Regions from separate parts of the Rhizobium sp. MHM7A genome, predicted to be linked through region 2. Evidence: riboswitches for the same ligand, from Rfam matches in the RefSeq annotation. Region 2 holds a riboswitch; each other region holds the start of a gene.
What was found. Region 2 has a riboswitch for cobalamin ahead of FFR93_RS22170 (CbtB-domain containing protein). Riboswitches for the same ligand answer to the same signal wherever they lie in the genome.
Positions count from the first base shown of each region.

Region 1: linked by a shared signal. The riboswitch ahead of cobU (bifunctional adenosylcobinamide kinase/adenosylcobinamide-phosphate guanylyltransferase) and the one ahead of FFR93_RS22170 (CbtB-domain containing protein) in region 2 are both predicted to bind cobalamin.
Region 3: linked by a shared signal. The riboswitch ahead of nrdH (glutaredoxin-like protein NrdH) and the one ahead of FFR93_RS22170 (CbtB-domain containing protein) in region 2 are both predicted to bind cobalamin.
Region 4: linked by a shared signal. The riboswitch ahead of bluB (5,6-dimethylbenzimidazole synthase) and the one ahead of FFR93_RS22170 (CbtB-domain containing protein) in region 2 are both predicted to bind cobalamin.

Region 1 is NZ_VCHT01000002.1:855,824-860,607, reverse strand. It holds gene cobN (cobaltochelatase subunit CobN) at 1-21, opposite strand, end outside; gene cobW (cobalamin biosynthesis protein CobW) at 25-1,080, opposite strand; gene cobU (bifunctional adenosylcobinamide kinase/adenosylcobinamide-phosphate guanylyltransferase) at 1,085-1,594, opposite strand; cobalamin riboswitch at 1,892-2,284, opposite strand; partial or broken gene FFR93_RS12500 (chloride channel protein) at 2,511-4,302, shown strand; gene FFR93_RS12495 (adenylate/guanylate cyclase domain-containing protein) at 4,353-4,784, opposite strand, start outside.
Region 2 is NZ_VCHT01000007.1:40,706-45,489, reverse strand. It holds gene FFR93_RS22180 (bifunctional diguanylate cyclase/phosphodiesterase) at 1-1,184, opposite strand, end outside; gene FFR93_RS40980 (hypothetical protein) at 1,184-1,417, opposite strand; gene FFR93_RS22175 (histidine phosphatase family protein) at 1,654-2,208, opposite strand; cobalamin riboswitch at 2,264-2,414, shown strand; gene FFR93_RS22170 (CbtB-domain containing protein) at 2,440-2,649, shown strand; gene FFR93_RS22165 (CbtA family protein) at 2,662-3,396, shown strand; gene FFR93_RS22160 (hypothetical protein) at 3,450-4,019, shown strand; gene FFR93_RS22155 (sulfite oxidase-like oxidoreductase) at 4,004-4,666, opposite strand; partial or broken gene FFR93_RS22150 (sensor histidine kinase) at 4,776-4,784, shown strand, end outside.
Region 3 is NZ_VCHT01000034.1:10,741-15,524, forward strand. It holds gene FFR93_RS39445 (heavy metal translocating P-type ATPase) at 1-361, shown strand, start outside; cobalamin riboswitch at 754-979, shown strand; gene nrdH (glutaredoxin-like protein NrdH) at 1,240-1,461, shown strand; gene nrdI (class Ib ribonucleoside-diphosphate reductase assembly flavoprotein NrdI) at 1,475-1,876, shown strand; gene nrdE (class 1b ribonucleoside-diphosphate reductase subunit alpha) at 1,855-4,023, shown strand; gene nrdF (class 1b ribonucleoside-diphosphate reductase subunit beta) at 4,188-4,784, shown strand, end outside.
Region 4 is NZ_VCHT01000009.1:228,730-233,513, reverse strand. It holds gene FFR93_RS26385 (hypothetical protein) at 1-345, opposite strand, end outside; gene FFR93_RS26380 (HAMP domain-containing methyl-accepting chemotaxis protein) at 405-2,282, opposite strand; cobalamin riboswitch at 2,588-2,775, shown strand; gene bluB (5,6-dimethylbenzimidazole synthase) at 2,817-3,506, shown strand; gene FFR93_RS26370 (DUF2865 domain-containing protein) at 3,510-4,610, opposite strand.

The DNA.
Region 1 (4,784 bases), on a different contig from region 2:
CTGGGCCAGAAGCAGATGCATCTGTTATCCCTGAACGAGCGCTTCGATGGCCTTGCGCACCGCGTCCTGATTTATCTCGTGCAAGCCGATGACGACAAGGCGCGTACGGCGCGCCTCGCCCGGTGCCCAGGCGCGGTCGAAATACTGGTCGATGCGGCTGCCGACGGCCTGCAGCTGCAGGCGCATGGGCTTGCCCGAGACGTCGATGAAGCCCTTGAGGCGCAGCACGTCGTGCTCGGCGATGATCCCTTTCAGCTTCTCGACAAAGCCTTGCGGATCGGAAACAGCGCCGAGTTCGACAACGAAGCTGTCGAACTCGTCGTGATCATGCGGCGCTCCCTCCTCGTGCTCCAGCTCGTGATGGGACTTGCGGTTGGCGATATCGTCTTCCGTGCCGATGCCGAGACCGAGCAACACGCCTGCCGGCACCTCGCCATTCCTGGCCTCGATCATGACCGGCCTGCGGGCAATGCGGGAGGCGACTTCGCTCTTCACGCGGCCGAGGCCATCTTCATCGATCAGGTCGGTCTTGTTGAGGACGATGAGATCGGCGCATGTGAGCTGGTCTTCGAACAGCTCCTCGATCGGGCTCTCATGATCGAGCGAGTCGTCGTCGTTGCGCGCCGCCTCGACCGCATCGTGATCGTCGGCGAAACGACCGGCGGCAACGGCCGCGCTGTCGACAACGGTGATGACGCCGTCGACGGTCACTTGCGTACGGATATCGGGCCAGTTGAAAGCGGCGACCAGCGGCTGCGGCAGGGCGAGGCCGGAGGTTTCGATGACGATATGGTCGGGCCTCTGTTCGCGTTCCAGGAGCTTCGTCATAGTCGGAATGAAATCGTCGGCGACGGTGCAGCAGATACAGCCATTGGTGAGTTCGATAATGTCGTCCTCGGTGCAATTCTCTGCGCCGCAGCCCTTCAGCACCTCCCCATCAACGCCGAGATCGCCGAACTCGTTGATGATGAGCGCAATCTTTTTGCCGCCGGCATTGGTGAGCAGGTTGCGGATCATCGTCGTCTTGCCGGCGCCGAGGAAGCCGGTGATGACGGTTGCGGGGATTTTCTGCTGGTTCATACACTTAACCCTTCATTTTCAGCGGCAGACCAGCCGCGATGAAATAAACTTCGACGGCCTTCGCCGCGATCATTTGGTGCAGCCGGCCGGCATGGTCGCGAAAATCCCGCGCCATGCGATTCTCGGGCACGATGCCGAGGCCGACTTCATTGGAAACGATAACGAGCTGCGCCTTCGCCTGCGGCAACCAGGCGGCAAGCGCAGCAGCCTGAACCGCAATATCACGCCCGTCCATCATCAGATTGGTAAGCCAGAGCGTCAGGCAATCGACCAGGATCGCCCTACCCTCGCCATCGATAGCCGCAAGTCGCTCGGCAAGCGCCAGCGGCTCCTCATGCGTGATCCAAGAGGGGCCGCGATCGTCCTTATGCTGGTCGATACGCGCCTGCATCTCGTCGTCCCAGGCACGGCCGGTCGCGATATAATGGCGCTCGAGGCCGGTGGAAATGACGAGATTTTCGGCAAATCGGGATTTGCCGGAGCGGGCGCCGCCGAGGATGAGGGTGGCGGTCATGCTCGGACGCTCCTGCGAGAGAAGGTGGGGCGGCTCCACATCCCTCTTCTCCCCAGCGGGGAGAAGGTGTCGGCAGGCGGTTGAGGGGGTGAGCGGCGAAGCCGTGAATGCGCCGAGCGCAAGCGAAGAGCAAAAGGACGGAGGTGCTGCGTGGCCCCCTCATCCGACCCGTCGGGCCACCTTCTCCCCACTGGGGAGAAGGGGAAACCCGTACGCGCCGCCGAAGGCAGCGCCGAATTCGATCGTTCAGCCAAAACAACCTCCGTGCTGGCAGCGAGCAATGCGCCCAAATTGGGCATTATGCCCGGCACCGATGGCAGGTCTCCTGGCTCGCGGGTATCGGCACGATCGGGACGACCGTTTCCGGTCGCCCCTGATTGTACCGGCGGATCTGCCTCGCCTTCCCGGCTGCATCGATGAAAAGGTGGACGATTCGTAGATATAGAGGCGTCCGACCCCGGTTGATCACCATGCATATCCAGTGGCTTTTCCGGCATCTCGTCCGTTCCGCCCGCCCCCACCCTTGCAGGCTGCCAACGGAAAGTCTCGATGCCGGATGGAAGACCCTGACCGCTCTACAGTCGCGGGGTCGGCTGTGATGAAGGCGCCCGGTTTGGGTCCGCCCCGTCACATTCCCTTTTCATCCGGAAAGCGTAACGCGGATCCGGAACCATCCGTTATGTCAGGATGGTTAGGCAAGCCGGGAGATGAAGTCAACCGACCTTCGCCGCCACCCCGGGGCTGAATCACGTGAATGTCCAAAGCCAATGCGACTGACTTTACCGAAAATGTCGTCTTTAATCAGAGACTTACGTCGTGAATATTTGATCGGCCCGCCGGCTTTTCGCCGCAATTCCATCGCAAGCGGACTGCGTTGTCGCCCTTGACCGGGTCTCTCCCGCCTAGTTGTCTGGCCATGCTTATGAAATTGGATCGGCGCCGCCTGCGGGCGCTGCGTGTTTTCTTCGACCCCGGGCGGCTGCGCGCGCTGACCCGCCGCAGCGATGTCGGCCTGTCGCTGGCGGGCGCTGTCGTCGGCATCGCCTCTGGGCTTGCCGTCACAGGGATGAGCCTGGTTTCCAACGAGCTGCACCAGCTGATCTTCGGGCATATCGGACGATGAGAGGCTGAGCTCCTCGCTGATCGACGACAAGCTGCTGCTGCTCACAGCTCCTGTGATAGGCGGCCTCTTGCTCGGCCTCTTGCTCTTTGTACTGGCGAAACGGCGCAAGAAGCCGATGGTCGACCCGATCGAGGCCAATGCGCTGCATGGCGGCCGCCTGTCACTCACCGACAGCATCATCGTGGCCGTGCAGAATCTGATCTCGAATGGCTTCGGCGCCTCCGTCGGCCTGGAGGCGGGTTATACCCAGCTCGCCGCAGGCATCGCCTCCAAATTCGGCCTGAAGCTGCAGCTCCGCCGCTCGGACCTACGCATCCTCGTCGGCTGCGGCGCGGCCGGCGCTATCGCTGCCGCGTTCAACGCGCCGCTGACCGGCGCCTTCTATGCCTTTGAGCTGATCATCGGCACCTATGCGATCGTCTCACTGACACCGGTCGTCGTCTCCGCCCTCGTGTCCACCCTAGTCGCGCGATTGCTTGCCGAGGGGGATTTCACCATCGATATCGGCAGCTTCGGCTCGGTCGTGCCGGCCGATTACATCCCGGCACTGCTGCTCGGCGTCTTCTGCGCCGGCGTTGGCATCCTCCTCATGCAGGGCGTGGCATTCGTCGAGGAGCTTGCCCGCAAAAGCTCGATTGCCCCGCCCTTCCGCCCGGCGCTCGGCGGCATCATCGTCGGACTCTTGGCAATGGCCTCGCCGCAGGTGCTTTCGGCCGGCCACGGCGCGCTGCATCTCAACCTTTCCCGCGACGTGGCGATCCCGGCCCTGATCGGTCTCTTCCTCCTGAAATCCCTTGCCTCGGCAATCTCGATCGGCTCCGGATTCAGGGGCGGTCTGTTCTTCGCCTCGCTGTTTATGGGCGCCCTGCTCGGCAAGCTCTTTGCTTATTGCGGCCCCTATTTCGCCGATGCGACGTTGACGCCGGTCATTTATGCGGTGGTCGGCATGAGTTCGCTTGCTGTCGCCGTCATTGGCGGGCCGCTGACGATGACGTTCCTGGCGCTCGAGATCACCGGCGATTTCCCGATCACGGCACTGGTTCTTGCTGCCGTCATCACCTCCTCGCTCGTCGTGCGCTCGACCTTCGGCTACTCCTTCGCCACATGGCGTTTCCATCTGCGCGGCGAGAGCATCCGCAGCGCTCACGACGTCGGCTGGATCCGCAATCTGACGGTAAACAAGCTGATGCGCGCCGACGTGAAAACGGCAAGGGCCGATATCTCGCTGGACGACTTCAAGAAAGCCTTCCCGATCGGCTCGACCCAGCGCGTCATTCTCGTCGAGGAGAACGACAAATATGCTGGGCTCGTACAAGTCCCGGAGATCTACGCCAACCCGACCGACGTTCAGGACGAGGGCCAGACGCTTGCCGATTTCGTCCGCTATCGCAATGATTTCCTGCAGCCGCAGATGAACGCTAGGCAAGCGGCGGCGATCTTCGACAAGAGCGAAAGCGAAGCGCTCGCAGTCGTCAACAACCTGGTCGAACGCAAGGTGGTCGGCCAGCTCAGCGAAAGCCATACACTGCGCCGCTACAGCGAAGAACTCGACCGCCGCCGCCGCGAGGTGTCGGGCGAAATCTGACCGGACGCTGACGCATCGGCGTAGTTTTATAGCGGTAGACGCACGGCGCTCTATGAGGCGCGGCCAGCAAGCTTGAAGACGTCGGCTCTCTTCGAAACGCCGCGCAGCTCGAAAGACCCGAGATAGTCGCAGGGCACGGCACAGGTTGCTGCGAAGCTCTCCGACAGCAGCAACGGCTGCTCAAGCGTTCCGCACAGCTTTTCAAGCCGCGACGCCTCGTTGACGGCCCTGCCGATCACGGTAAAGTCCAATCGCCCCTGGGCGCCGACATTTCCGTAGAAAACCTCGCCGAGATGCAAGACGACATCAATCCCGATATCGGGGCCGCCATTCAGCGTCCGCTCGCGATTGAGCTTCTCGTTTGCCCTCAACAGGTTCTGCGCCGAAGCCAATGCGGCCCTGCAGGCCTTTTGCGGATCCTCGGCCTCCGTCGGAAAGATTGCCAGCACGCTGTCGCCCATGAACTTGAGGATCTCGCCGGA
Region 2 (4,784 bases):
TGTATCAGCGCGTTTTCGGTAATCTCAATTTCAAGGCGCTGTGGCGGCAGCCGGCTTGCGGAAAGGACCTTAAGGATGCGGGACGTCAACAGCCGGTCTTCCATCTGCACCGCGGAGACGTTGAATGACAGCATGACATGCGCCGGCCAGGTGAGCGCATCGCTGCAGGCCTGAGCAAGGAGATCCTCGAACAAGGCGGTGATCATCCCGGTTTCTTCGGCGATGTCGATGAAAACAGGCGGCGGAATGTTGACACCATCCTCGTCTATCCAGCGTGCGAGGGCTTCGAAACCGCAAAGCTGGCCAGTCTTCAGGTCGATCAGCGGTTGATAGAACGGCTTGATAGCTTTGGTGGCGATTGCGGCGCGCAGTCTGGCCTCCAGGGAAGCGCGCTCCGTTACTTTGTCCTGCATCGAAGTTTCGAAGACGAGATAATGGTTGGGGCCGCGTGATTTGGCCTCATACATGGCGAGGTCAGCACGATGGGCGGCGTCTCCCAGCGGTTCGCTGCCCTCGACCCATCGATCGTAACCGACGCTGGCGCCAACTTCTACGGCAAATCCGTCGATATGAATCGGTCGGGTGACGGCCTGGATCAGCAGCTTGGCGAAACGTTCCTCGCGCTCCGCCGTCAGAGCGAAGGCAACGATGATGAATTCATCACCGCCGAACCGGTAGACGCAATCGGCATTGCCGAGCGCGCAGATGCGTCTGGCCACTTCGATCAACAATACGTCGCCGCCCTTGTGGCCGACAAGATCGTTGACTTTCTTGAAGCCGTCGAGGTCTACGGAGAAGATGGTGACGCTGTTGTCCCATTCCTCGATTTCGTCGTCGTTCCTGACCGGCCGTGAGAGAATTTTGCGCTCGAAGGCGTATCGGTTCGGCAGCTTAGTCAGGTGGTCGTGAGTTGCCGTCCAGTCGGCCTTCGCCTGGGCGGCGACCCGCAGTTCCATTTCCTTGCGCAGATCGGCAATACGCAGGACCGAATAGATGAAGCTCATGGCGCCGGCGATGCCGAGCCCCAGAACGAGCTTGTCGGCGCCGTAGTTGCCGAATGCGGTCATGAAGGAAACCAGGCTGTCGTCGAACTGCAGCAAGGCAGCGAGGAGCCAGAGGGTTATCCCCAAACCGACGATCGACATGCATTGCCTTCCGGCCCTGCTCTGGAAAAACACCGGCATTATGCCTTCTCCATCTCCACCCGCGCCGGGATATCACAAAAATCTGAAATGTTCGTTGAAACTAGAAGGCGAATTATCAGAGGGGGCAGTTTGAGGTTGGCCGTCGGCAGCGTTGCAATGCAGCCAGGATCGGCACCGACGCTGTTTCGCCGGTCCCGTTCAGGAGAAAAATCTTGCTGCAGGTTCAGGCCGAAAAGATGCCCAGAAGAACGAAGGCGAGCGTGCTGACGCATCGCTCGCCTTTTCTCGTGCTTCAGGCGGTGACGATCAACAGCGGAACGCTGAGGATGAGACCGGCCAGAAGCGTGAACGTGGCGACGCGCATCAACCGCAGGCGCCGCGTACGCTCTCCACTCCAATCATATGCCATTCTTCCATCTCCTTGGGACAAGGAAGTAGTCCCCGCAAAACCGGGTTCAACAGGGATGACGCGATTTGCTTGTGCAAGGCTGGAGAAAATAAGGAATCTCTAATGCTGGAAGCGCAAACACCAGCGGCTTCCATTGCTTGTCATGCGAAGGATGGCGAGTGGTTCGACGTCGGTCAGCCAGAAGGAGGAGGGCGGCGCCTGAAGCACATGCGCGACGGCCGCCCGGATGACGGCCGCATGGCTGACAGCGATGACGTGACCGCCCTGCTCGGACTGCGCCTCCATCCAGCCAGCGACGCGCTTCCGCAGGTCAAGAAGGCTCTCGCCGCCATGAGGGGCCGCCTCCGGCTCGGTCATCCAGGCCATGAGGTTTTCCGGCTCTTCCGACTCGATCGCCTGGATCGACCTGCCAGCCCAACGACCGTGATCGCAGTCGCGGAGCGATGGGTCTATCCGCCCTTCGAGAAGGAGCGCGTCGGCCGTCTGGCGGGCGCGCAAGGCGGGGCTGGTGACAATACGATCCGCGTGAGGGAGCGCAGCGACCCTGGCTGCTTCTTCCACTGCCTTTTCTTCCAACGGTTCGTCGAGCGGAAACCGGGCCTTGCGGTTCGCCGCCGTCGCGCCGTGGCAGATCCAGGTGAGGCGCGTATTCACGGTTGTTCTGATCTCCGAGGATGGAATGGGGACGGCCTTTGCCGCTTCGTGAAGTTTCGTTGACAGTTTCTTCGGCGTGCAGATATAAACGTGCTGTTGCGGGTTTGGAAGCCGGTGGAAATCCGGCGCGGTCGCGCCACTGTGACCAGCGTGTCGAAAGCTCATCGCGCTGGAAGTCAGACCCTGCCGCACAACACTCTTTCGACTGAACGCGTCATTCCGGAGGAATACATGTCTGACACCACTTTCGCGCCCGTCGCTGCGCCGACTCCGATCCCCGCCGGCGATATCCTTCCCTGGGGGATTTTCGGCGGTCTGCTGATGCTGATCGTTCTTTATTTCGTCGGCACCGAGGAAGGCGCGATGGCGCTGTTCAACGGCATGTATGTGCACGAATTCGTGCATGATGCCCGCCATCTCCTCGGCTTTCCCTGCCACTAAGGGAATACTGACATGGTTGGAAACCTTCTGCTTCGCGGCATGCTCGCGGGCCTGATTGCTGGTATCCTCGTTTTTGTCTTCGCCCATACCGTCGGCGAGCCGCTGGTCGATGCGGCGATCGCCTTCGAGGAGGCTAACGCTCAGGCGGCGGGCGAAGCTGCCGAGCCTGAAATCGTCAGCCGTGCCACGCAGGCCGGTCTCGGCCTTTTCACAGGCGTCATGGCCTACTGCATCGCCGTCGGCGGGCTTTTCTCGCTCACCTTCGCTTTCGTGCACGGCCGCTTCGGCAGGCTTTCGCCCCGCGGCACCTCGGCCGTCATCGCCCTTGCCGCCTTCGTGGCGGTCGTTCTGGTTCCCGGCATCAAGTATCCGGCCAACCCGCCGGCGGTCGGCAGTTCCGATACGATCGGTGTCAGGACCGAACTGTTCTTCCTGATGATCGTCGTTTCGCTCGCCTCGCTGATTGCGGCGATCGCGCTGTCGCGACGCCTTGGCGAGCGCTTCGGTCTCTGGAACGGCGCGATCATCGCCGGCATCGCCTATCTCGTCTTCATCGGCGCGGTTCTCTATCTGCTGCCGCCGATCAACGAGGTGCCGGAGAATTTCTCGGCCACGGTGCTCTGGCGGTTCCGCGCGACCACGCTTGGCATGCACGCGATCCTTTGGGCAGCGCTCGGCCTTGTTTTCGGAGTGCTGGCAGAACGGCATCTTGTCGCCAAGAGCGGACTGCGGCCGGCGCTCCGGTGATGCGGCGTATCGGCAGGTTTGCTTTTCTCAGTCTCATCGCAAGCCTGTTGCCAATGTTTATCGGAAGTGCTCTTGCCCATGGGGGCAGCTCTGGCGGCACCCATGCCGGCCTCGAGATTCCGGCAATTTCCCACGGCGAAATGGCGGTCATTTCGGATTATCGCAGCAAGATCAGCATGCTGGCATCACGGGCGGCCGATACGAACGAACCGTTCCGGCGTGTCCTGAACTACGCGGAAATTCAGTATTCCTACTGCCTCTGGGGACAGATGCCGGGGAGCGTGACGGACGAGCAAAGCCCGTTCAACGAATGCGCCCACGCCTATCTCGCGGCGACGAAAGCCGTGCTGATGGCGATGCGTGAGATGCCGCGCGAGGCGGCCGCGGCGGGCGAAATCATCTCGGCCATCGACGCCGAGATGGCGGGCCGCGGGCTTGCCTTCATCACCTGCCAGTTCAGCGGCGAGGCCTTTAACACCGCCAATATCGTCAAGCCGAATTGGAGCAGGGTGCCGCTTCATCCTGCCAGCATGGCGTCACTGACGGGGCTGGCCGCTCTGTTCGGTCTCGCGGTGCTTGCGCTTCGCCACGTCCTGCGGCCGAAGGCTCAGTCGTCGGAATAGCGCTGCTCGCGCCACGGATCACCATACATGTGGTAGCCGTTCTTTTCCCAGAAACCGGCTTCGTCAGCGGCTAGCAGTTCGATGCGGCGCAGCCACTTGGCGCTCTTCCAGAAATAAAGATGCGGCACGACGAGGCGCATCGGCCCACCGTGCTCCGGTGTCAGCGGTAGGCCTTCCCAGGAGGTCGCCAGGATCGCGTCCTCGGCAGCGAAATCGGCAAGCGGCAGATTGGTGGTATAGCCGTCGTAACTTGTCAGCATGACGAAGGCTGCTTCCGGATTCGGCATGGCGCGGTCGAGCAGATCACGCGTCGAAACGCCGTTCCATTTGTTATCGTAGCGCGACCAAGTAGTGACGCAGTGGATGTCGCTGACCCTGGTGCTCTGCTCGATGGCCTGAAAATCGGCCCAGGCAAGGGTGAGCGTCGTTTCGACCAGGCCGCGCACTTCAAGCCGCCAGCTCTCGGTGGAAATGACCGGCTGCTGCCCGAGATCGAGCACCGGCCAGTTCTTGACGAGGTGCTGGCCGGGCGGCAGGCGTTCCGTGTCCGGCCTGCTGATGCGGCCGGTCAGGAACTTGCCCTCGGACGCCCAGCGGCGCTTGGAGTTGGTGAGCTTGCTGTCGGCGGGCGTCTGGTCGTCGCTCATGAGCGGGTCTCCTTGCGGCGCAGCAATAGGACATCCGTCCCTGCCGAGTGTCAAGTTTTGGCGAGCCCTTGGAAATCCTCGCTTGCCTCATTAAACTGAGGCGTCGGGCATGCCTTGC
Region 3 (4,784 bases), on a different contig from region 2:
CGAACTGAAGCGCGAGGGTTTCACCGTCGTCAAGGTCGGCGACGGCATCAACGACGCGCCGGCGCTCGCCGCCGCCGATATCGGCATCGCCATGGGCGGCGGCACCGATGTGGCGCTGGAAACCGCCGATGCCGCCGTACTGCATGGACGCGTCGGTGATGTGGCGCGGATGATCGCGCTTTCCAAGCGGACGATGCGCAATATCCTGCAGAATATCACCATCGCGCTCGGCCTGAAGGCAGTCTTCCTGGTGACGACGATCATAGGAATCACCGGGCTCTGGCCGGCGATCCTCGCCGATACCGGCGCCACCGTGCTGGTGACGATTAACGCGCTCAGGCTGCTTCGCGTAAAGATGTGAAGACCGTGGATTCGGGCCTGACCGAGAATCGAAATCGCGGAGCCGGTCGTCGGTAGGGCCGGCTCTCAGTTTGCTGACAAGGTCTCCTTTGTCATGCTCGGCCTTGTGCCGAGCATCTGACCACTGCAATTTACCGGCAGAAAAACCTTTATGTTTAGACACTTAATTGATCGGGGCAGATCCTCGGCACAAGGCCGAGGATCACGTCGCGGGTGTTGCAATGGTTTGTTAGCGGCCTCAGACTCGGTCGCAGACCGGTTCTATCAGAGCCTTCTCCACAGCGTCTTTTCCTTGAGCTTTCGTTAGCCATGTTTATCACAGGAACGCAGTGATTTCAAACATGCCGTAACGCAATGCCCCAACCATCTGTTGACGCGATTTTGGATTCGCGTACTATATCTAGTGTTCAAGGTTCCTTCGATTCGTGAGGATCGGGGCTAAGACGGGAATACGGTGCGTCTCGCCATGAGGACGGGACAAGGCCGGAGCTGCCCCCGCAACTGTAAGCGGCGAGCAACTGTCCGATTTCAGGTCACTGAGGCATGATGCCTTGGGAAGGCTGGGGCAGGGTGCTTCGACCCGCAAGTCAGGAGACCTGCCTTGAACGAAACGTCCACGGGCGGGGTGTCCGGAAGGTCGCGTGCTTGACGGCGGAACATCCGCGCCTGTTACGCTACTCCGAACGTCCGCATCAGCACTTCGGGGTTTGAAGTCATGTCGAGAACATCAAGGCAGCCGCCCGCGCGTATCCTGCGAAGGATGCTATCAGGCGTCTGAAGCGCCAAGTTTGTCAGATCATTATCGAGCGTTACCCGGACGCCGCACGGCGCCCGATCCCACACCCGCGTCCTGACTTCATTGACATTACGAGGAACATGATGAGCATTACCGTTTACAGCAAGCCGGCTTGCGTCCAATGCACCGCCACCTACCGCGCCCTCGACCGTCTGGGCGTGGATTATGAGATCGTCGATATTTCCGAGGATGCCGAAGCGCTCGATCGTGTGCGCGGCATGGGCTACATGCAGGTTCCGGTCGTGGTTGCCGGCAGCCAGCATTGGGCGGGGTTCCGCCCGGATATGATCAGCGCGCTCTCCTGAGCTGAGAAAAACGATGGGGCTGATCGTTTATTATTCCAGCCGATCTGGGAACACCCATCGTTTCGTCGAGAAATTGGGGCTGCGCGCGGCGCGCATTCCCGTCGGCGCTCAACACATCCACATTCGCGAGCCTTATGTGCTGATTTTGCCCACCTATTGCGGGGATGGCGGTAGAGGGGCCGTGCCCAAGGAGGTGATCCGCTTCCTCAACGACGCGGAAAACCGCTCCAACATCCGCGGCGTGATTGCTGCGGGCAACAGCAATTTCGGCGAGACCTACGGGCTCGCCGGCGACGTCATCTCGAAGAAGTGCCAGGTGCCGTACCTCTACCGGTTCGAGCTCCTGGGAACAGCCGAGGATGTCGCCAATGTCAAAGACGGGATGGGACGATTTTGGACACGGGAACAAATCTGACGCGGGATGCGGGCGCAAAACCGCTGAAGGCGGCCGAAACGCTCGACTATCATGCACTGAACGCGATGCTGAACCTCTATGACGATGAGGGAATGATCCAGCTCGACAAGGACCGCATGGCGGCCAAGCAGTACTTTCTGCAGCATGTGAACCAGAACACGGTGTTCTTCCATAACCTCAGGGAGAAGCTCGATTACCTCGTGACCGAGGGTTATTACGAGCAGGAGGTGCTCGACCAGTATTCCTTCGATTTCGTGCGCGACCTGTTCGATCAGGCCTATGCCAGGAAATTCCGCTTCCCCACCTTCCTCGGTGCTTTCAAATATTACACCAGCTACACGCTGAAGACCTTCGATGGAAAGCGCTATCTTGAGCGCTATGAGGACCGCATCTGCATGGTGGCGCTGACCCTGGCGCGAGGCGACGAGGCTCTTGCCCGCGACATGGTCGACGAGATCATTTCCGGGCGCTTCCAGCCGGCAACGCCCACCTTTCTCAATGCCGGCAAGAAACAGCGTGGCGAACTCGTTTCCTGTTTCCTGCTGCGCGTCGAGGACAATATGGAATCGATCGGCCGGTCGATCAATTCGGCGCTGCAGCTCTCAAAGCGCGGCGGCGGCGTGGCCTTGTCTCTGACGAATATCCGCGAGGCAGGCGCGCCCATCAAGCAGATCGAGAACCAGTCCTCCGGCATCATCCCGATCATGAAGCTCTTGGAAGACAGCTTCTCCTATGCCAATCAGCTCGGCGCGCGGCAGGGAGCGGGCGCGGTTTATCTGAACGCCCATCATCCCGATATCATGCGCTTCCTCGACACCAAGCGTGAAAACGCCGATGAGAAGATCCGCATCAAGACGCTATCGCTCGGCGTCGTCTTGCCCGACATCACCTTCGAACTCGCCAAGAACAACGAGGACATGTATCTGTTCTCGCCCTACGACGTGGAGCGAGTCTACGGGATGCCGTTCACCGAGATCTCCGTGACGGAAAAGTACCGCGAGATGGTGGCGGATGCCCGCATCTCGAAGAAGAAGATCAAGGCGCGCGAGTTCTTCCAGGTGATCGCCGAAATCCAGTTCGAAAGCGGCTATCCCTACATCATGTTCGAGGACACGGTGAATCGGGCGAACCCGGTTGCCGGGCGCATCTCCATGAGCAATCTCTGCTCGGAGATCCTGCAGGTGAGCGAGGCAAGCGAATATAACGACGATCTCTCCTATAAGCACCTCGGCAAGGACATTTCCTGCAATCTCGGTTCGCTGAATATCGCAGCCGCCATGGATTCCGTTGATTTCGGCAAGACCATCGAGACGGCGATCCGGGCGCTGACGGCGGTTTCCGACATGAGCCATATCTCCTCGGTTCCGTCGATCGAGAAGGGCAATGACGAGAGCCATGCGATCGGCCTCGGCCAGATGAACCTGCACGGCTATCTTGCCCGCGAACGGATCTTCTACGGCTCGGAGGAGGGCGTCGATTTCACCAGTATCTATTTCTATACGGTGACGTACCACGCAATCCGCGCTTCGAATTTGTTGGCGATCGAACGCGGCCAGAGCTTCAAGGGCTTCGAAAAGTCCAAATATGCCTCCGGCGAATATTTTGACAAATATACGGAGCAGCAATGGAAGCCGGCGACCGAGAAGGTGAGTGCGCTGTTCAATGATGCCGGCGTTCATATCCCGACGCAGGAAGACTGGGCGACGTTGAAGAAGGCGGTGATGGCGTCCGGCCTCTATAATCAGAACCTGCAAGCGGTGCCGCCGACCGGATCGATCTCCTATATCAACCACTCGACCTCTTCGATCCATCCGATCGTCTCGAAGATCGAGATCCGCAAGGAGGGCAAGATCGGCCGCGTCTATTATCCGGCGCCGTTCATGACCAACGACAATCTCGACTATTATCAGGACGCCTACGAGATTGGTGCGCAGAAGATCATCGACACCTATGCGGCGGCGACCCAGCATGTCGACCAAGGTCTGTCGCTGACCCTGTTCTTCCGTGACACGGCTACGACGCGCGACATCAACAAGGCGCAGATTTACGCCTGGAGGAAGGGCATCAAGACGATCTACTACATTCGCCTTCGCCAGATGGCGCTGTCCGGCACCGAGGTGCAGGGCTGCGTTTCCTGCACGCTGTGAGTTGATTTCGGCCTTAGAGCCAGAGACCCCCTCACCCTAACCCTCTCCCCGCTGGGGATTTTGTGGGGATGACGCTGCCGCAAGTCTCTTCTCCCCAGCGGGGAGAGGTGCCGGCAGGCGGATGAGGGGGCTGCGCCCACCTACTCCTGAGGAAGGACCACCTTATGAACATGCAAATCAAGCCAACCAGCCGCGTGCGCGCCATCAACTGGAACCGCATCGAGGACGACAGGGATCTCGAAGTCTGGAACAGGCTCACCGGCAATTTCTGGCTGCCGGAAAAGGTGCCATTGTCAAACGACATTCCCTCCTGGGCGACACTGACGCCGGCGGAACAGCAACTCACCATCCGCGTCTTCACGGGTCTGACGCTTCTCGACACAATCCAGAACGGCATCGGCTCCGTCAGGCTGATGGAGGATGCGGTAACCTCGCATGAGGAGGCGGTGCTTTCCAATATATCCTTCATGGAGGCCGTGCATGCCCGCTCATATTCCTCGATCTTCTCGACGTTATGCTCCACGCCTGACGTCGACGACGCTTATCGCTGGTCGGAGGAGAATGATTTCCTGCAGCGCAAGTCGGCGCTGATCATGGAGCAATATGCGTCCGGCAACCCTTTGAAGAAGAAGGTCGCCAGCGTCTTCCTCGAGAGTTTCCTGTTCTATTCCGGCTTCTATCTGCCGATGTACTGGTCAAGCCGCGCCAAGCTCACCAATACGGCCGATTTGATCCGGCTGATCATCCGGGACGAGGCGGTG
Region 4 (4,784 bases), on a different contig from region 2:
GACGAAGATCTCGGTAATCTTGCCGCCCGAGGCTTCCTTTTTCGCCTGAAGGAATTTCGACAGCGCGTTGCCGAGCACGCCATCGATCATCGAGTGGTCGGAGCCATCGACCTCGGCGCGCCATTTCTTGTCGAGGGCGTCGATGTCGGCTTCGCTCAGATTGGCGTTCGCAGTATCCTGCGCCTTAATTGCCTCAATGACGGTGGGATCGTTCAGCCAGGGGTTCACCTCGCTCTTAACGTAATCGGCAATCGGGGCAAGCTTGGCATCCTCGGCCATCGATACGCCGATGGGTGCGACGAATGCGGCTGAGGCGAAAAGCAATGTGGTCACAACTCTCTTCATAACTGTTCCCTTCCTGTGATCAGTTGCTGAGAAATGGGGCTTATCGGGCGAGGACGACATCAGAACTCCTCCCAGGCACTGGGAGAAGCGGCAATGGCTGCATTTCCGGCATGTCGTGGCATGATGGCTTTGGGTTCTGCACGATTTTGGCGGGCGCTCGGCTGGACGGGCCTTGGCTCGCCCGCCACGGTCGAGCCGACAACGAACCGGCCGGCCGAATCCTGCAGCTGGCGTCCCTGCAACAGCAGCTCCTGGCAGGCCGCGTTCGTTTCTTCGACCATCGCCGCGTTCTGCTGCGTCGCGTGATCCATCTGGTTGATCGCGCCGTTGATTTCCTGCAGACCGGTCGCCTGCTCGCGATAGGACTGAACGAGGGTAGCGATGCTGTCGCTGATGCGATTGATCTGCTCCTCGATCTTCAGGAGAGCATCACCGGTCTCGTTCACCAGCCCGACGCCGGCGGCAACCTCCTGGCCGGAAACGTTGATCAGGTTCTTGATTTCCTTTGCCGCGTTTGCCGAGCGCTGGGCGAGTTCACGAACCTCCTGTGCGACAACCGCAAAACCCTTGCCGGCCTCGCCGGCGCGCGCGGCCTCGACGCCGGCATTCAGCGCCAGCAGGTTCGTCTGGAATGCGATTTCGTCGATGACGCCGATGATGCGCCCGATCTGGCTGGAGGAGGTCTGGATCCGGTCCATCGCTCCGATCGCGTCGCGCACGACCGTCGCCGAGACGTGAGCACTTCGCTTGGTTTCCTCGACCAATTGTCCAGCATTTTCGGCCCGCTGCGACGAGGTCTTGACGGTCGTGGTCACTTCATCCAGTGCCGCAGCCGTCTGTTCCAGTGCTGCCGCCTGCTGTTCGGTCCGCTTGGCAAGCTGATCTGCGGAGGAGGCCAGTTCACTTGAACCGCCCTCAACCGCAACGGAAGCGATCTTTATCTCTGTCAGCGCGGCCGCGACGGCCTGGACCATGTTGTTGAAATCCTGGCGCAACTTGTCGAATTCAGGGCCTAGATCGGCAAGCTGAACCGAGAAGTCGCCGGCGGCCAGCTTTTCCAATGCGTTCGCAAGAGTGGTCATCACTAGCCGTTGCCTGTTGCCGGCTTCTTCCGTCAACAATGCATTGCGCGCCCGTTCGGCATCGAACGAGGCGCTCTGCTCGGCAGCGGCCTGCTCTCTTTCGACCTTTGCGATCGCCTCGTGACGGAAGACTTCCAGCGCACGCGCGAGAAAGCCGATTTCGTCGCCATTTTCCCTGTAGGCGACGGGGGAGGCGAGGTCGCCATTCTGCAACGCGCCAATTCGTTTGCTGAGGATCCTGAGGGGCCGGCCCACCAGGCTGCGCATTGCGAGAAGGAGAGCGATGACTGCGAAGGCAGTGATGACGGATTGGGTGAGCAGCGAAACGAGAACCTTCTGGCGGACTTCGGAAGCTATCTTTTCGACAGACCAGTTCGTAACGACGTAGCCGGTTGTCTTGCCAGACTTGTCCAGCGGCAGCGGCGCAATAATCGTGACCAGACCGGCGGACATTCCGTTGTCATCGACTGTCGTTTTGTCAGGTTTGGCGCTGAGGCGCGTCGCCAGGTCGGCCGGCGTCGGCAAACCGGAAATGCCGTCGCGCGTCCAGGTGTCGACGGCAGCAGGCTCCGCGTTGAATGCGGCAAATTGAACGAGATCGAGCGAGGGGTCGTCACGGTACAGCGAATAGGCTTCGCGAACGGCGTTCGCCTTGCCCCATTTCACGCCGCCGGCGGCCAGAGAGGCAAACTGTTCCGCATCCTTGGACCAGTTCGCCTTGGCGCTATCGATCAGCGCCCGGGTTTCATACATCCACGTATAGGTGGCGAAAGCGGAAATGCAGCATACATTGACGGCGACGATGATCACAGCCAGCTTGGCTGTCAGGGGCATGGTTTTCAAGAATTGGAACATCCGCGGAGCCTGGAATTGCGGCTCGGTCGACCATCTTTGCGACCGGCATATCTGCACGGCATCGACGCTGACGGTCACATCACGAGCGCTCATGCCCATGTCTGATTTGCGACCCAAAACGCGCAAAGGCAGTGTGGATTTGATGTATGAAGAAATCATAAAGTAGAGGAGGATGGGTAGGCACACAGAGGCTGTTCCTCCCGCAACCAAAAGATCGCCGATGCGGAGCTGTCTGCCCCTGATCAGCCGTCTGCGGTCGTGGTTCAGGGTCAGTCTGCCCGCACTTGCCGCCGCGCCGGTTTCCTGAAATAGATGCGCCGTCAGGTGCTCGCCCTTTGGGCGGGAGAATCGGGAATCCGGTGCAATGCCGGAACGTGCCCAACGCTGTAAGGCCGACGTCTGCCGCTTCATCGTGCCACTGGCTTTTGCCGGGAAGGCTGCGGCAGATGGATGAAGCCAAGTCAGAAGACCGGCCTGGCGAGATAGACCCAACCCGCGCGGACGGCGGGCGGTTGCGTTGTTGGGGATATGACGATGCGACCCTTTGATGTGGATGCCCTTTCGGCGGCATCCGGTTTTTCGCCGGCCGAGCGCGAGGCGGTGTATCACGCGATCATGACGCGACGTGACGTGCGCAGCCAGTTCCTGCCCGATCCCTTGCCCGACGACCTCGTGGCGCGGCTTCTGACAGCCGCGCATCATGCACCTTCGGTCGGCTTCATGCAGCCATGGAATTTCATTCTGGTCAAAAGTGCAGCCGTCCGCTCGCGCGTGCGCGACGCCTTTGCTGTGGCCAACGATGAGGCAGCGTCGATGTTTGAAGGTGAGCGGCGGCAGGCCTATCGATCCCTCAAGCTCGAAGGCATCGTGGAGGCGCCGCTCGGTATATGCGTGACCTGCGACCCCACTCGCGGCGGCGGCGTGGTGCTGGGACGGACGCACAATCGGCGGATGGATTCCTATTCGACCGTTTGCGCCATTCAGAATCTCTGGCTTGCCGCCCGCGCCGAGGGGGTCGGCATCGGCTGGGTCAGCATCTTCCGTGAAGGTGACCTGAAAACCATTCTCGGCATCCCCGAGCATATCGAAGTGGTCGCCTGGCTCTGCGCCGGCTTTGTCGACCGGCTATATGAGGAACCGGAACTCTCGATCAAAGGCTGGCGGCAGCGGCTGCCGCTCGAGGAACTGGTTTTCCACGACGGATGGGGACGCAACGACCCCTAGCAGTTACTGCTGTTGCGGTTGTGGGCCCGGCGTTGCCGGATTGGCAAGATCGATCGAGCCCTGGTCGCCTGCAAGGAATTGCGGGCCGACCTGACGGATCTTGTTCCGCGTGGGGTCGTAGGGACGCTCGGGAACGGATGGTTGCTGCGGGGCCGCTGCTGCTGCAGTGTCCTTCGCCGGGGGGGTGGTGCGGATCGTTGTGATCGAACCCTGCTGCGGCGGCTCGCTTAGGGCCTGCTTGCCACGCATCTCCTCGTAATAGGCGGTGAGATTGCAGGCGCAGGAATTTTTCTCGCCAGGCGCGCGGTTCTTGTAGGCGAAGGCGTTCTTCATGGCGCTGTAGGGAGCGCCCGTCGCGACCGAGATCATGTTCGAGGCCTCGGTACTGGTCACGTCGCGATAGAAGAGTTCTGTCTCGATGCCAGGGCACATTTTGGCGCAGGTCTGGGCATCCCGGCCGAAATCGACCGAGGTGGTGTTCGAGCTGATCGGGAAGAAGCCGCCGTCGCAGCTGCGAACGCAGATGGTGCTGACCGGCGAAAACATTTCAGCCCTCGGCAGGCCGTAACGCGGATCGGCCTCTTCACCGCTACCGAGCGCGATGAAGGTGTCGGTGCGCATCGCCTGTTCTTCGACGCTTGGGGCGGCCTCGCTGGCGCTGCGCTCTGTCGGCGCATAGAAATTTTCGCTGTTGCAGCCATTGCGTTCGAGCGCAGCCGTCAATTCACGGCGCGCGCCGTCATCGCCGCCGGCTTGGCTGCGCAGCTCGTTGCGGCGCTCCTGGAGATAACGGATATTGTCGATCATCCGGGCTTCGGCGTCTGAGAGCTCGGCGCAAAAATCGGCATTCTCGCCGCCGATCACGAGCATGCTGCCCGAGGTGCAGCCGTAGCTGCGCAGATCGTTGCGGACCTTGCGCAGCTCGAGGTTCTGCTCGGCGATTGCGCTGGCATATTGGCGCGCTTCCGGACCGTTGCCGTTGCCGATCGACCGCGGCAGTTCGGCAAGACGACCGCGCAGGTCGTTGCAGACGGCGCTGGACTGCGCGGCGGCGGGCGATGCCAACGCTAGAAGAAATGCAAGAGACAGGTTTCGGCGTTTCACGACTCGTCCCGGAATAAGCAATCGGTGGGGTATCGAATGCGACGTCACCCCGTGCGTTTCATAGCTCATTTCTCTTAATAAGCTCAGAGGATTTCTTAGCGTATTTTCGCGATCTTATCCAGCAGAGCGCCTGGCGCTCGTCGCTCCAGCTATTCCGATTATGCCTAAGTTCCA